DNA from 2 places in the Marinobacter sp. MA genome. Region 2 is predicted to be linked to the other one. Evidence: riboswitches for the same ligand, from Rfam matches in the RefSeq annotation. Region 2 holds a riboswitch; the other holds the start of a gene.
What was found. A riboswitch is a leader RNA that binds a small molecule or an ion and turns the genes downstream of it on or off. The one in region 2 is predicted to bind cobalamin.
Positions count from the first base shown of each region.

Region 1: another riboswitch for cobalamin. It lies ahead of NUW46_RS01255 (TonB-dependent receptor plug domain-containing protein); the one in region 2 lies ahead of NUW46_RS19470 (ribonucleoside-diphosphate reductase subunit alpha).

Region 1 covers NZ_CP103058.1:286,784-293,920, forward strand. The annotation lists gene msrB (peptide-methionine (R)-S-oxide reductase MsrB) at 1-1,101, shown strand, start outside; gene NUW46_RS01245 (3'-5' exonuclease) at 1,096-1,824, opposite strand; gene NUW46_RS01250 (putative nucleotidyltransferase substrate binding domain-containing protein) at 1,817-3,691, opposite strand; cobalamin riboswitch at 3,814-4,037, shown strand; gene NUW46_RS01255 (TonB-dependent receptor plug domain-containing protein) at 4,172-6,010, shown strand; gene NUW46_RS01260 (cobalamin-binding protein) at 6,041-6,925, shown strand; gene NUW46_RS01265 (FecCD family ABC transporter permease) at 6,912-7,137, shown strand, end outside.
Region 2 covers NZ_CP103058.1:4,211,631-4,218,767, forward strand. The annotation lists gene NUW46_RS19455 (hypothetical protein) at 1-216, opposite strand, end outside; gene NUW46_RS19460 (hypothetical protein) at 309-590, opposite strand; gene NUW46_RS19465 (ribonucleotide-diphosphate reductase subunit beta) at 1,119-2,177, opposite strand; gene NUW46_RS19470 (ribonucleoside-diphosphate reductase subunit alpha) at 2,208-4,973, opposite strand; cobalamin riboswitch at 5,100-5,308, opposite strand; gene NUW46_RS19475 (zinc ribbon domain-containing protein) at 5,435-5,788, opposite strand; gene fmdA (formamidase) at 5,794-7,026, opposite strand; gene NUW46_RS19485 (AAA family ATPase) at 7,128-7,137, opposite strand, start outside.

The sequences.
Region 1 (7,137 bases), 360 kb from region 2:
GATCAGCCAGGTCTGGCGGTGGCAACCTTTGCTGGCGGTTGTTTCTGGTGTGTCGAAGCCGGGTACGAGAAACGGGTGCCGGGCGTGGTGGAAGCTGTCTCCGGCTATGCCGGCGGGGACGAGGCAAATCCTTCCTATAAGCAGGTGGCCTCGGGGCAGACTGGCCACACCGAAGCGGTACAAGTCTATTACGACCCGAACGAAATGACCTACGAGGGGCTGTTGCAAGCGCTCTGGCGGATGATGGACCCGACCGATAATCAGGGCCAGTTCGTGGACCGAGGCCAGCAGTACCGGCCCGCTATTTTCTACCACAACGCCGAGCAGAAGCGCCTGGCCGAGGAAGCCGTTGCAGAGTTAGAGGCTTCCGGCGTTTACGAGAAGCCCGTGGTGATTGAAATCGTGCCATTTGAGAAGTTCTATGAGGCCGAGGAATACCACCAGGATTACTACGACAAGAACCCGGTGCGTTACAACTTCTACACCTTCAACTCTGGCCGCTACCAGTTTATCGAGAAGGTGTATGGTGAAGACTACGAGCTTGATTACACCCGTTTCCAGGAGAACGCCACGGTGGATGCCAGTGACAACCTGGTGGGCAGTGACAGCGGCAATAAACAATCCGGCCAGATGGGCAGTGGCTTTGACCAGGAAAGCTTTGAAAAGCCGAGCCAGGAGGCGCTGAAACAGCGCCTGACCGATATGCAGTACGAGGTTACACAGGAAGACGGCACCGAGCCTGCGTTCAATAACAAGTACTGGGACAACAAGAAGCCAGGGCTTTACGTGGATATTGTCTCGGGCGAACCCCTGTTCTCATCCCGCGACAAGTACAAATCCGGCACCGGCTGGCCCAGCTTTACCCGGCCGATCACCCCTGATGCAGTGGTGGAACGTGAAGACAATTCGTTCTTCATGACCCGCACGGAAATCCGTAGCGTTCACGCGGACTCCCACCTTGGGCATGTCTTCAACGATGGTCCGGCGCCAACCGGGCTGCGCTACTGCATGAATTCCGCGGCAATGGACTTCATTCCGCTGGAAAACATGGAAGAGGCCGGCTATGGCAAGTGGATCGACGACGTCAAGCCGGCATCATAGCCAGAGATCCCCGATACGGGTCTCCCGGCTGAAATGGTGCAACACCTGGGCCTGCAAGAGCTCGGCCGTTGCCACCGCATCAATCAGGGCGTTATGGGCAGCATAATGAGGCAGCCCATAACGCAGCCGGCTGTCTGCCAGTCGAATGGATACGGGCTTTTTACCGAGCAATCTTTGCCAGCGTGACGGATTACGGTCCGGGTGCAGGTGAGCCTCGATGGCCATGGTATCGATTAACGGAAACCGGATGCCTTCCCCGAGTCGCCATCGCAGTGCGACGTCAAAGAACGATCTCTCGATGTTGCGGTAGTGGACCACGGGAATACGACCGTTCAGGCAGGCAAACAGGTCCTTCAGGATATCTTTCATATCGGGTGCCTGGTCGATATCACTGTGGGTAATGCCGTGAATCGTGATTGAGGTCTGGTGCAACGGAAGCTTGGGCCGCACGATCCAGTGGCGGGCCTTTCCCAACTGGATGCCATCGAGGGTGAACGGCACCAGGCCGATACTGACAATCGAATGCTGACTGGCGTCCAGGCCGGTCGTCTCGAAATCGAGCGCGACAAAAGGCACGTCGGACATGGGCGTCTCCGGCGACACACACCCGCTTTCGTAAAAGGCTTTCAGAATCGGTGACTTGCTTTGCTCAGCCAGGGCTTCGAACTGCTCGGGCCATGGCAGGCGTGTAACAGAATTCCCGGCCTGCTCCTCACTAGACATTACGAGCCACCGTGGCGTGATACCGGAATTTCAGGAACTTCTGGGCACCGCTGACCACCTGGAAGGCGTCTTTCAGGTGGCTGCGCTCAAACGGTGAAAGGTCCTCGGGCCGAACGTTGTTGTCCGGCTGTCGGTCCGCCTCGATGGCCAGGGCCTGGTGCCGAATACGCACAATGGAGATGAACTCCAGGGCGTCCCGAAGGTTGCCCAGATCGTCCTCCAGCAGCAGCTTGGTGTTGCCGATGGCTTTCAGACGCTCGAACGAGTTCTGTGCGCGGGAGCCGCAGGCCAGGGCGTGAACCCGGATCAGGTCTGACAGGGGCGCCGTACCCCGACGTTTCAGGTTGAAGGTCTTCTGGTGCTTGCCATCTTCTTCCAGCACGAAAGTCCGGAAAAAGCCGATCGGGGGCGTGCGGTTCAGGGCATTGCGGGCCAGCATTGCCAGGAACCGCTGGCTGTTGCTGGCCTTTTCGGCCACCAGAGTTTTCAGTTGTTCGGCAAAGTCGGTTTCCCCGTAGATACCGTCCAGATCAAAGAAGATGTTGCTGTTTAACAAGGCTTCGGCCTTGGGGTTATCAATCCAGTCGGTGAAGTAGTCCTTCCAGACCCGCAGTGGCTGCCGCCATTTCTGGTTGGTGGCCATGATGTCGCCGGTGCAGTAGGTGTAGCCGCACTCCGCAAGGCCATCGCTGACAAATTTCGCCAGTGCCAGGAAGTACTCATCGTGCTCTTCCGGCACGAAGCTGTCATCCAGAATCATGGCGTTATCCTGGTCGGTAACAACCAGCTGTTCGTCCCGCGCCATGGACCCCAGCGCCATAAAACAATAGGGCACGGGTGGCGGCCCGAGTTTCTCCTCGCCCAGGGCCAGCAGGCGCTGGGTAAAGCTGCGCCCGATCCCGGCCATGGCACTGCCAATCATGTGGGAGTTGGCGTCTTCGTTCACCATGCGAACAAAGCTGTCCCGCACATCCAGGCTGATTTTCTTCAGGCCTTTCACATCCTGCTGGTGGTAGATGTTGCTGACCAGGTAAAGGCTGCTCTGGCTCTCGTACTTCACGATGTCAGACAGCGCAATGACGCCGCGAACCTCATCACCATCCATCACCGGCAGGTGGTGCACATTGTTGTGCAGCATGGTGAGCATGGCCTCGAAGATGAATATGTTCGAACGGATGGTGATCAGATCCTCCGACATGATCTCGCTGATAGGCGTTTCGGAGGCTAATGCCTCGCTGAGGGCCCGGGTGCGCAGGTCGCGGTCGGTGATGATGCCCTTGAGCAAGGGCTTGTCGCCCTCCTCGTCCATCAGCAGCAGTGCCGAGACGCCGTGCTCGGTCATAATCCGCGCTGCTTCCTGCAGTCGGACGGTGTGGGGGGCGGACACCGGCTCCCGGGAAATCAGCCGGGTGACCTTGGAGGTCATGAGCTGGTTGGATTTTTCCCGCCGGGATACAGCGGAGCGCAGGCGGCTTCGGTCCTCGATCTCAACGAAATCGGCAAAGTTGTCGTCGTTTTCCCAGAGGTACTGGAACGTATCGTAAGGAATCTTGTACAGCAGAACGTCTTCGAGGGCTTTGGCGGGAAAGCGAACTTTCCGGTTCATCAGCAGGCCAAACTGGCCGAAGACTTCACCCTCGCTGATCCGGTTGTAGAGTTCTCCGGTGCGCCGATAGATCTCTACTGCACCACTGCGTACGTAGAACAGCCAGCTGCTGGGATCACCCAGTTCCAGAATCTGACTCCCGGCCTTGAAGTAAACAACCTCTATGTCGCCAACCACCCGGTCGAGCAGTTCCTCGGTCATCTCGTCGAACGGCGGGTATTGAGCCATGTGATTGCGGATGTCGACCAGCTCGGCCTGCATAAAACTCCCTGTTCTGGCGAAGAAAAAGTGATTGTCAGTCAAGGAATATAGCAGTGGCAGAGGCCTGCGACCATGTCGACCTTTGATGGATTTCATTGACCGGTTACCCCGGTGTTGCTAGCCTTGCCACACTTTTTTCAGGTGTCCGTCGCAAAGCGCGACGGGTGAAACGGGAAATCGGTGAGCCTGGCACAGCCAGTGCAAGTCCGATGCTGCCCCCGCAACGGTAAGCAGGACAACGGCAATCTATGCGCCACTGTGTCGCCACGACATGGGAAGGTGATTGCCCGGGAACCCCAGGTTCCGCCTGCCAGCCCGGAGACCGGCCTGGAAAAACACCCGATGTTGCGGTGGGCAACCTGGGTGGGTGATATGCCGGTTCCGCTTTTCTGTTGCCAGTCTACCGCCTGCCCCTACTCCCTGTTCCGCAACGAAAACCAGATTCCCGTGCGGGTGCGCGCGGAGTGCGGAGCAAGCTCTATGTTCAGAATTCAATGCCCTGTTTTGTTGGCCGGCGTTTCCCTGGCCGCCCTGCCTCTGGCCGTTTCGGCCCAGTCTTCTCCAGAATCCGATGCCCTGGATCCGATCGTGGTGACCGCGACACTGGGCCCCAAGACCGTTGGCGAGAGCCTGTCTTCAGTGACGGTCATCGAGAAAGAGGATATTGATCGGCAACAGCCCGCGGAATTCCGCGACCTGCTGCGCGCCCAGCCGGGGATCAACGTGGTATCGGACGGCAGCTACGGCAAGACCACCAGCGTGTTCCTGCGCGGCGCGGGCAGCTCGGGTACCGTGCTGCTTCTCGATGGTATCCGCTTGCGCTCTGCCTCTGCGGGTATCCCACCCTGGCAGTTTTTGCCTCCCGAGTTGATGGAGCGGGTTGAGCTGGTGCGGGGCGCGAAGAGCTCCCTCTACGGTGCCGATGCGGTGGGTGGTGTCATCCAGGCGTTTACCCTGGAACCCGAGGCCGGGCGCCAGGGTTGGGGCGAGCTGAAAGGCGGTTCCCATGAAACCCGTGAGGTAACGGCCGGACTGGCTGGCCGGGAAGGCCGTTCGTCGTTCCTGGCCGGTGGCGTTTATTCGGATACCGATGGCACGAACTTGCGTGCTGGCGGCGAAGACAAAGGATTCCGGAACGCTGGTGGCCTGGCCAAACTGAGCCACAGTTTTGACCAGGGCGGCGGCGCAGGGCTGACGGTGTTCCAGTCTGAAGGTAATACCGAGTTTGAAGGCGGTGATACCGATTTCCTGATCCGTGCCATGGGGCTGCATCTGGAAGCGGTTGCCAGTGACTACTGGCGCACACGGATCCAGTTCTCGGAAGCCCGTGACGAACAGGATACCTTCGGAGCCAATCCCAGCACGTTCGACACCCTGTCTCGCTCCGCGCGCTGGGAAAACACCCTGACGGCCGGTGTTCATGAGCTGGTTCTGGGTACGGAGGTCATGATTGACGAAGTCGATGGCACCAGTAACTTCACAGAGGACAGCCGGACCAACAGCGCGGTTTTCGGTCAGGGCCGTTTGAACTTTGATGCCACCGATCTGATGCTCAGTCTGCGTCTGGATGACAACGAGGCCTATGGCAAAGAGGAGACTGGCGGTGTGGCCTTCGGTCACCAGCTGGACCGCGCCCATCGCTTTCGCCTCAGCTATGCGACATCGTTCCGGGCACCCACCTTTAATGACCTTTACCTGACGGTGCCGTTCTACACCGGTAATCCTGACCTCGATGCGGAAGAGGGGCAGATGGTCGAAGCCGGTTTCTCCGGGCGATATGACCAGTGGTACTGGGACATTGCGCTTTATCAGAACGACGTGAAAGACCTGATTACCTACGTGTCTGACCCGGTGACCTTTGAGGGCACCATGGAAAACGTCGAGACGGCAAGAATCCGTGGCGTTGAGGTTTCTTCCGGTATCGAGACGGCTGACTGGAATCTGGCGGCAGCAGTAACCTACGCGGATACCGAGAACCGCGATACCGGCGCCCGTTTACCACGCCGCGCGGAAAAGAACCTGCGTCTGGATATCGATCGCCTGTTCTCACAGTGGTCTGTAGGCGCCAGCTTTATTGCTGAGAGTGACCGCTACAATGATGCGGCAAATACCAGCCTGCTGCCGGGCTATGGCACGGTAGACCTGAGAGCGGCCTGGAACTTCCAGCCTGGCTGGTCGGCCTCGTTCAAGGTCGATAACGTGCTGGATCGTCGCTATGCCACCAGCATCGGATATGACAGTGCGACCTTCGCGCCCTTTGATTATCTGGCCGCCGGACGAACCTTCATGGCCTCGGTGCGCTATGATTTCCAACAGTAAATTAATTGATCTGAGAGGCTCCCGCCCTCTATGAGGCACCTCTGGCTCGCTGCACTGTGTGTATTGTCTCTGCTTGCGCCCTCGTTGGCGCAGGCCGAGGGACCCTGCGCACGCGATGCACTGAACCAGAAGGTATGCCTGGCCGATCCAGCGCAACGTATTGTTTCTCTGTCACCGGGCGCCACGGAGCTGTTGTTCTCCGCCGGTGCCGGCGAAAAGGTCGTGGCGGCGAGTGCCTGGAGCGACTACCCGCCAGACGCCGAGAACTTACCGCAGGTGGGTGACAGCAATCGTCTGGACCTCGAAGCGATCGTTTCGATGGCACCGGACCTGGTGGTGGCCTGGGTGGATGGCAATTCCCGCAGCCAGCTGGAACGGCTGTCGGGTCTTGGTATTCCTGTTCTCTGGCTTGCTCCGCGAACCTTCGACGACATTGCGATGGCAGTATCGGATCTGGCGTTGCTCACGGGCTCACCGGATCTCGGGAATGATCGGGCCGAAGCGTTTCGCGCAGAGATGGCCGAACTGAAAACCCGGTATGCCGATGCCAGACCGGTCAGGGTGTTCTATCAGATATGGGAGCAGCCCCTGATGACCGTGAACCGGGAAGAACTGATCAGCAAAGCCATAACCCTGTGCGGCGGCGTGAATGTGTTTGGCGAGCTGCCACGGCTGGTGCCTCGGATCAGTCGGGAAGCGGTTCTGGAAGCCAACCCCGAAGCCATCATCACGGCCGGCTCGTCGGATGACAGGCAATGGCTTGAGGCCTGGCGAGACTACCCGGGCCTTGCCGCGGTAGCCGCTGGCAACCTCTTCCTGGAACCACCCGATCTGCTGGCGCGCCCGACGCTTCGTATGGCAGATGGCGCCAGGCACCTGTGCCAGACCCTGGAGCAGGCCCGTGCCAATCTCTAGCCCGTACAAACCGCTTTTTGTTCTGCTGCTGGCAGGGTTTCTGGCGGCTCTGCTTTCCGTCAGTATCGGCAGCACCGCCATCGGTTTTGAAGACACTTTGCGAGTGATAACCGGCAGTGGCACTGAACTTCAGCAAACGCTGATTCTTGAATTGCGTCTGCCCCGCACCCTGAGTGCCTTTGCAACCGGCGGTTTGCTGGCCGTAGCCGGGG
Region 2 (7,137 bases):
ACCAATGATGAGCAACTGAGTGGAGCCAGACAGAGAATCAAGAATTTGAAATACCGAAGAGAGCTCTTTTTGATCGCGAAATACGATTTCTAGAATCGCTGCCAGAGGCACCACCGTAAAAAGAAGAATGATGCTCTTAAATATCGTTACGCCCACATCAATAAGCGACCTACCGAATGCCTCTCTTGCCATTGGATTGTAGTCATCTGGCTTCATGCATTCTCCTAAACTCATAACGCCGCCAGCATGCGCGGCTTTGTAGTGGAGGCGCAGCCGCAACGAAAAAGGCGTCGCCGTGCCTGGCCTTGTTAGGCTTTAGCGCTCAATCTCAAGCGCACGAAATACACTACTACAATCGATCCTGCCGCCACGATGGCTGCCAAAACTGAATATAGGTTTAGACTGTAAAGCACCAACGGAAAGGCAAGCATCAGCAGTGCGGTTGGTTGAACTCCTCGCCTAGTAGCGATCAAGAAAGCTCCTGCCCAAATCACTGCGAGAATCGGTGCGAGTTTAGAGCTTTTCAGTTCTAAGACACCTAACGGCCCTACACCGCTCTGTGGCTTTTGTAACCGCTGCTCAAACCACATGTTGTTCCTAGTAATCGCTTCGTCCAACCGTGCCCACTCTGGGGCTGAAGGGGGAAGGCCTTTGCTAGTTTTTTCGTAAAGATCTTCAATTTCTTGATGATAAGGCGAAGGCCCGACATGCCCAGAATCGGAAGAAACAACCATAGGACTCGAGACTATGGTTACCAAACTAACCAAGCTAGCTAGGATCGATAATCCCAGAACAGCAAAAACAGAATTCCGTCTCATAAATGCCTAACAGCTAATTATACGAACGCGTTCGTATATCTCCCATTCGTAAAACTCCAACTTCCGGCACCATTGGAAACGCTCATTTTTCAATAAAAACATAGCCTTAATAACCAATAACCACGGCTACCGCCGGAGTTATACGCCCACCCTCGAGCGATCCCGCTTCCAAACCGGGACTTATAACTCCGCCCGGCCATTGTGACTTATTCAACCCTAGCAGATAGTTACCTTCATTTCGTACCGGGAATTCCGGAGTTATGCGAACGTGTTCGTATAACTCCGGCCGATCAGGTGGGTTTACCACTCCAACTGAGCCCCGGTCTGGTACTCAATCACCCGCGTTTCAAAGAAGTTCTTTTCTTTGCGCAGGGTGGCCTGCTCGTCTAACCAGGGCGAGACGTTCTTCGCGCCCGGGAACGGCTCTTCCAGGCCGACCGTGCGGGCACGGCGGTTAGCCACGAAGCGGAATTGTTCGCTGTGATACTCAGCCGAATAACCGAGTATCGGGTCCCGCAGGATGTAATCCGCAAAGGCCTTCTCGGCGGCTTCGGATTCGTCCCACATCTCGCGCACGGCCTTCGGGTCGAAGGTGATGTTCTCCTCCTCCACGATCTGGTTGACCACTTTCAGGCCGAAGGAGAAGTGCATGGCCTCGTCCCGCAGGATGTACTGCAGCTGCTCGCCGGTGCCGCGCATCAGGCCACGGCGCTGGAGGGCGAAAATGGGGCTGAAGCCGTTGTAGAACCAGGTGCCTTCGAACACGGCCGCAAAGAACAGGTAGGACATGATGAATTCCTGCAGGTCGTCCTTGTTGCGCAGGTTCATGTCCGGGCGCATGGCCGCATCCAGCCGGCGGTTGGCAATCTGGATCTTGCCGTTGATCGCCGGCACCACGCGGTAGCGGTTGTAGATCTCGCTCTGGTCCAGGTTGAGGGTTTCGATGCAGTGCTGATAGGCCCAGGTGTGCATGGCTTCCTCGTATACCTGCCGGGCCTGGTAGATCTGCAGCTCCGGGGCGCTCATCTTCTCCATCACCGCCAGGCCGATGTTGCGCATGGCGAGGATGTCGGAGGTGGTGAGGTAAGCCAACACGTTCTCATACACATGTTTTTCCGGCGCGGTCAGCCGGTGGTGGTAGTCGTGAACGTCCTGGGCCATGTTCACGTCCAGGGGGGTCCAGTGGTTCTTGTTGGCGTTCATGAAGTACTCCCAGGCCCAGGGGTACTTGAACGGTGCCAGCTGGTTGATGTCGGTTTCGCCGTTGATGACGCGTTTGTCGTCCACGTTCACCGGCGCCGGGGCGCCGGGGTGCGCCACTTTGGATTCGGTTTTTGGTTCGTCGTCCCAATCAAGCATGGTTTTGCCTCGAAATCGTTAAGTGAGCAGTTACTGACAGGCTTCGCAGTCGGGATCATCGATGCTGCAAACCTGCGGCTGCGGTGCGGCAACCGGGGCGGTTTTCTCAGCGCCGGTGGCACCCAGGGAGCGCAGGTAATAGGTGGTTTTCAGCCCACGTTCCCAGGCGAGCTGGTACAGGGCGTCCAGCTTTTTGCCGCTGGGTTCGGCCATATACAAATTCAAACTCTGGGCCTGATCGAGCCATTTCTGACGCCGTGCTGCGGCTTCCACCAGCCATCTTGCGTCGATTTCGAAGGCGGTGGCGTAACGAGCCTTGAGTTCGGCCGGGATGCGGTCGATCTGCTGAACGGAGCCGTCGAAGTATTTGAGGTCGTTCACCATCACGTTGTCCCACAGACCTTCGGCCTTGAGGTCACGAACCAGGGAGGGATTGACCACCGTGAACTCGCCGGAGAGGTTCGATTTCACAAACAGGTTCTGGTACGCCGGTTCGATGGACTGGGACACACCCACGATGTTGGAAATCGTGGCCGTGGGGGCAATGGCCATGACGTTGCTGTTGCGCATGCCGTTTTTCGCGATCAGTTCACGCACCGGCGACCAGTCCAGCCGGGCGTTGGTATTCAAAGACAGATCCCCTTCCCGGCGGTTTTCCTTTAGCAGGTTGATGGAATCGATGGGCAGGATGCCCTGTTGCCAGAGTGAACCTTCGTAGCTTTCATAGGCACCGCGCTCACCCGCCAGCGTGGCGGATGCCCGGATGGCGAAGTAGCTGAGCTGCTCCATGGCAACGTCGGCAAACTCCACCGCTTCCGGGCTGGAGTAAGGCAGTCCCAACTCATAGAGCGCATCCTGGAAACCCATAAGGCCAAGGCCGACCGGGCGATGCCTGAGGTTGGAATTGCGGGCCTGGGGCACGGCGTAGTAGTTGATGTCGATAACGTTGTCGAGCATGCGCACGGCGGTGTTCACCGTCTGTTCCAGGCGCTGCACATCCAGCTCGCCGTTGGCGATATGAGCTGCCAGGTTCACGGAACCAAGGTTGCATACGGCGATCTCTTCGGCACTGGTGTTCAGGGTGATTTCCGTGCACAGGTTGGAGCTGTGCACCACGCCCCGGTGCTGCTGGGGAGAGCGCAGGTTGCACGGGTCCTTGAAGGTGATCCAGGGGTGGCCGGTTTCGAACAGCACGGTGAGCATCTTGCGCCACAGCTGCTTGGCCGGGATTTTCTTGAACAGCTTGATTTTGCCCTGCTCTGCCAGCACTTCGTAATGCTCGTAGCGTTCCCGGAAGGCGTTGCCATACAGGTCGTGCAGATCCGGCGCATCGCTGGGGGAGAACAGGGTCCAGTCACGGTCTTCGCGCATGCGCTCGATCAGCAGATCGGGCACCCAGTTGGCGGTGTTCATATCGTGGGTGCGGCGGCGTTCGTCGCCGGTGTTCTTACGCAGTTCCAGGAATTCCTCGATGTCCAGGTGCCAGCTTTCCAGGTAGGCGCACACCGCGCCTTTACGCTTGCCGCCCTGGTTCACCGCCACCGCGGTGTCATTCACCACTTTCAGGAAAGGCACCACACCCTGGCTCTGGCCGTTGGTGCCCTTGATGTGGGAGCCCAGCGCCCGAACCGGTGTCCAGTCGTTGCCCAGGCCGCCAGCCCATTTCGACAGCATGGCGTTGTCGCGGATGGCGCCGTAGATGTCTTCAAGATCGTCGCCCACCGTCGTCAGGTAGCAGGACGACAGCTGAGAATGGCGGGTACCGCTGTTGAACAGCGTGGGTGTGGACGCCATGTAGTCGAACGACGACAACAGGTTGTAGAACTCGATAGCGCGGGCATTCGGGTCGTCTTCGCGCAGGGCCAGGCCCATGGCAACACGCATGAAAAATACCTGAGGCAATTCCAGGCGGGCCTTGTTCCAGTGCAGGAAGTAGCGATCGTAAAGGGTTTGCAGGCCCAGGAAGCCGAATTGCAGGTCACGCTCCGGTTTCAGGGCGGCTCCCAAGCGCTCCAGGTCGAAAGCGGCCAGGGCTTCGTCCAGCAGTTCATAACGAATACCTGCCTCGATAAAGGCACTCAGGGCCTGTGGATATATCTCCGCCAAGGGCAAACTGATGGGCAGGCCAAGGGCAGCGGCATTCTCCAGACGAAGTTGCTCAAGGAGCAGGCGCGCGGTGACGGCGCTGTAGTCCGGCTCCCGCTCAATCCGGCTCCGGGCCGTCATGATCAGGGCCGACAGCACGTCTTCCTCGGCGATGCCGTCGTACAGGTTGGTCAGGGCATCGTCCACCAGGGAATCACCGTCAATACCCTCCAGCCCTGTGGCGGCCTGCTCCACCTGCAGTTTCATCAGGCCCAGATCCAGGGGAGCGATTTCACCGCTGGTCTTTTTCACCGTCAGATGGGGGTGCGCCTCAACCGGGGCATGGCGGGCACGCTCCCGGGCATGCTCTTCCCGGTAAAGCACGTAGGCGCGGGCCACCTTCTGCTCCTCCGCCCGCATCAGGGCCAGTTCCACCTGATCCTGGATGTCTTCGATATGCACCTTGCCACCGGCTTTCAGGCGGCGACCGATGGCCTGGATCACCTGGTCAGTCACCCGATGTACGGCATCGTTGATCCGGGCGGAGCCGGCGGCTTTGTCACCCTCGACGGCGAGGAAGGCTTTGGTCACGGCAATGCTGATCTTCGACGGGTCGAAGCCGACAAGGGTGCCGTTGCGTTTGATGACCTGAAGGGATTCGGTGTCGGTGTGCGAGGTTGGCCGGGGTTCGGCCAGGGCTGAGGCAAACATGTGTGTTCTCCTGAATACGCGTTGAATTCCTTTCACCATCGCGTACGCAGGGGCACGCCTCACCATAGGAATGGCTGGGCATAACCGGTCTGCTCACCCTGGGTCGCGAAGGTGCAGTCAGGAGCTGTGAAGCTCCGTATCCCTGGCAGGTCTTCGGACTCAGGGGCGTGAATCGTTCGATTCGGCCTCGCTCGGCGACTTCCCGGTATCAACCAGTGTCGTAATGCCGTGCTTGTTCCCCAATACCGCTGCGCGTCAGTTCCGGAGTCTCACCGGATTCCCGATACCAGAATGTGTGGCGTGATCACGCGCCGACCGAGTTGGTTACGCACTGATCACTACATCTGGTATTTGACCAAGGATGAAAACACTATATACACGATATCCAGAAGGAACAACCAGCAGAATAAAAAAAGGCCCCGGAGAGGGGGCCAAACACGTGACAGTATCAACTCAGCCAATCAGTGGCTGATCATCCAGGGCCGCATGGAGGGAAACATCTTCTTCCCATCAGCGGTGTAGAACAGCATGGATTTACCCGGTTTCGGGGAGCCGCAGCCGCAGGCCCGGCTGTGCTCCTTATCGTGGGCCCGTCGGTCCGCGGTGGAGAAAACCGGTTCGTGTCGGGACCGTTCATTACGGTCCTCCGCCGCTCTCTTGGCCGGGTCCATGGCCGCAATATGCGATGGCAACACGATCACCCTGGGCGAAAGCGCCTTGCAGGTCGGACATTCCGCCGGCTTGGCCGCATCCTCCATGGTAGCCAGGGTATTGAACAGGCCGTGCTCCCGGCACTTGTAGTCATACACAGGCATGGTGATTACTCCTTATCTTTCGACAACGGTACGTCCATGCCCCCGCTGACTTTCTTCTGGGGGCCTTCAGAAGACGGGTTGATGTCAAAGTCAAAGATGCCCGTGGGCAGCCAGAGTGTGGCGCAGGCATTGGGGATATCCACCACGCCGCTGATGTGGCCTTCCACCGGTGCACAACCGAGAATCGCGTAGGCCTGGGCCTTGGTGTAGCCGAACTTGGTCATGTACTCGATGGCGTTCAGGCAGGCCTGGCGATAGGCCACGTGCACGTCCAGGTAATGCTGGCCGCCGTCCTCGTCTACAGAGATACCCTCGAAGATCACGTAGTCGTCATAACGGGGCTTGATCGGGCTGGGCTTGAACACCGGATTCTTGATGCCGTACTTCTTCACGCCGTCCTTGATCAGGTTAACCCGCAGGTGAATCCAGCCGGCCATCTCGATGGCGCCGCAGAAGGTGATTTCACCATCGCCCTGGCTGAAGTGAAGGTCGCCCACGGACAGGCCGGCACCATCCACGTAAACCGGGAAGTAAACCTTGGAACCGCGGGAAAGGTCTTTAATGTCACAGTTACCACCGTGCTCACGGGGCGGCACGGTACGTGCGGCTTCAGCGCCGGCGGCTTTGGCCGCTTCACCGGTCATCTGGCCCATGTGGGCGGTCTCGCCGTTGGGCAGTGTCGCCAGTTCCGGCACCCGCTCAGGATCGGTGGCCACCAGGCCGGCTTCCCGCTTGTTCCAGGTTTCCAGCAGCTCTTTGGAGGGCAGGCAACCGATCAGGCCCGGGTGAATCAGGCCGGCAAATTCCACGTTGGGAATGTGGCGGGATTTGGTGAACATGCCGTTGAAGTCCCAGATGGATTTCTGGGCTTCCGGGAAGTGTTCGGTCAGGAAGCCACCACCGTTCTGCTTGGAGAAGAACCCGTTGAAGCCCCACTGGCTTTCTTCGAAGGTGCCGATGTCGAGGATGTCCACTTCCAGCAGGTCGCCCGGCTCGGCACCTTCCACGCCGATCGGGCCAGACAGGAAGTGCACCTGGCTGAGATCGACATCGCGCACGTCGTCGGCGCTGTCATCGTTCTTGATCTGGCCGCCGGTCCAGTCGTAGCACTCGACGATAAAATCGTCCCCCGGCTTGACGGTGGCTACCAGCGGAATGTCCGGGTGCCAGCGGTTGTGGATTTTGTCGTTCTCATAAGCCGACTTGTTCAGATCGATCTTGATAATGGTTTCAGCCATAACGGGCGCTCCTTGGTGTTGGCTTGCACGATTAGGTAACGCCTTTACTATCCGGAATCCCGTGCCGGTGAGGTATTCGCGAAATGCCCCCGGTGCCTACGTCATTCGACG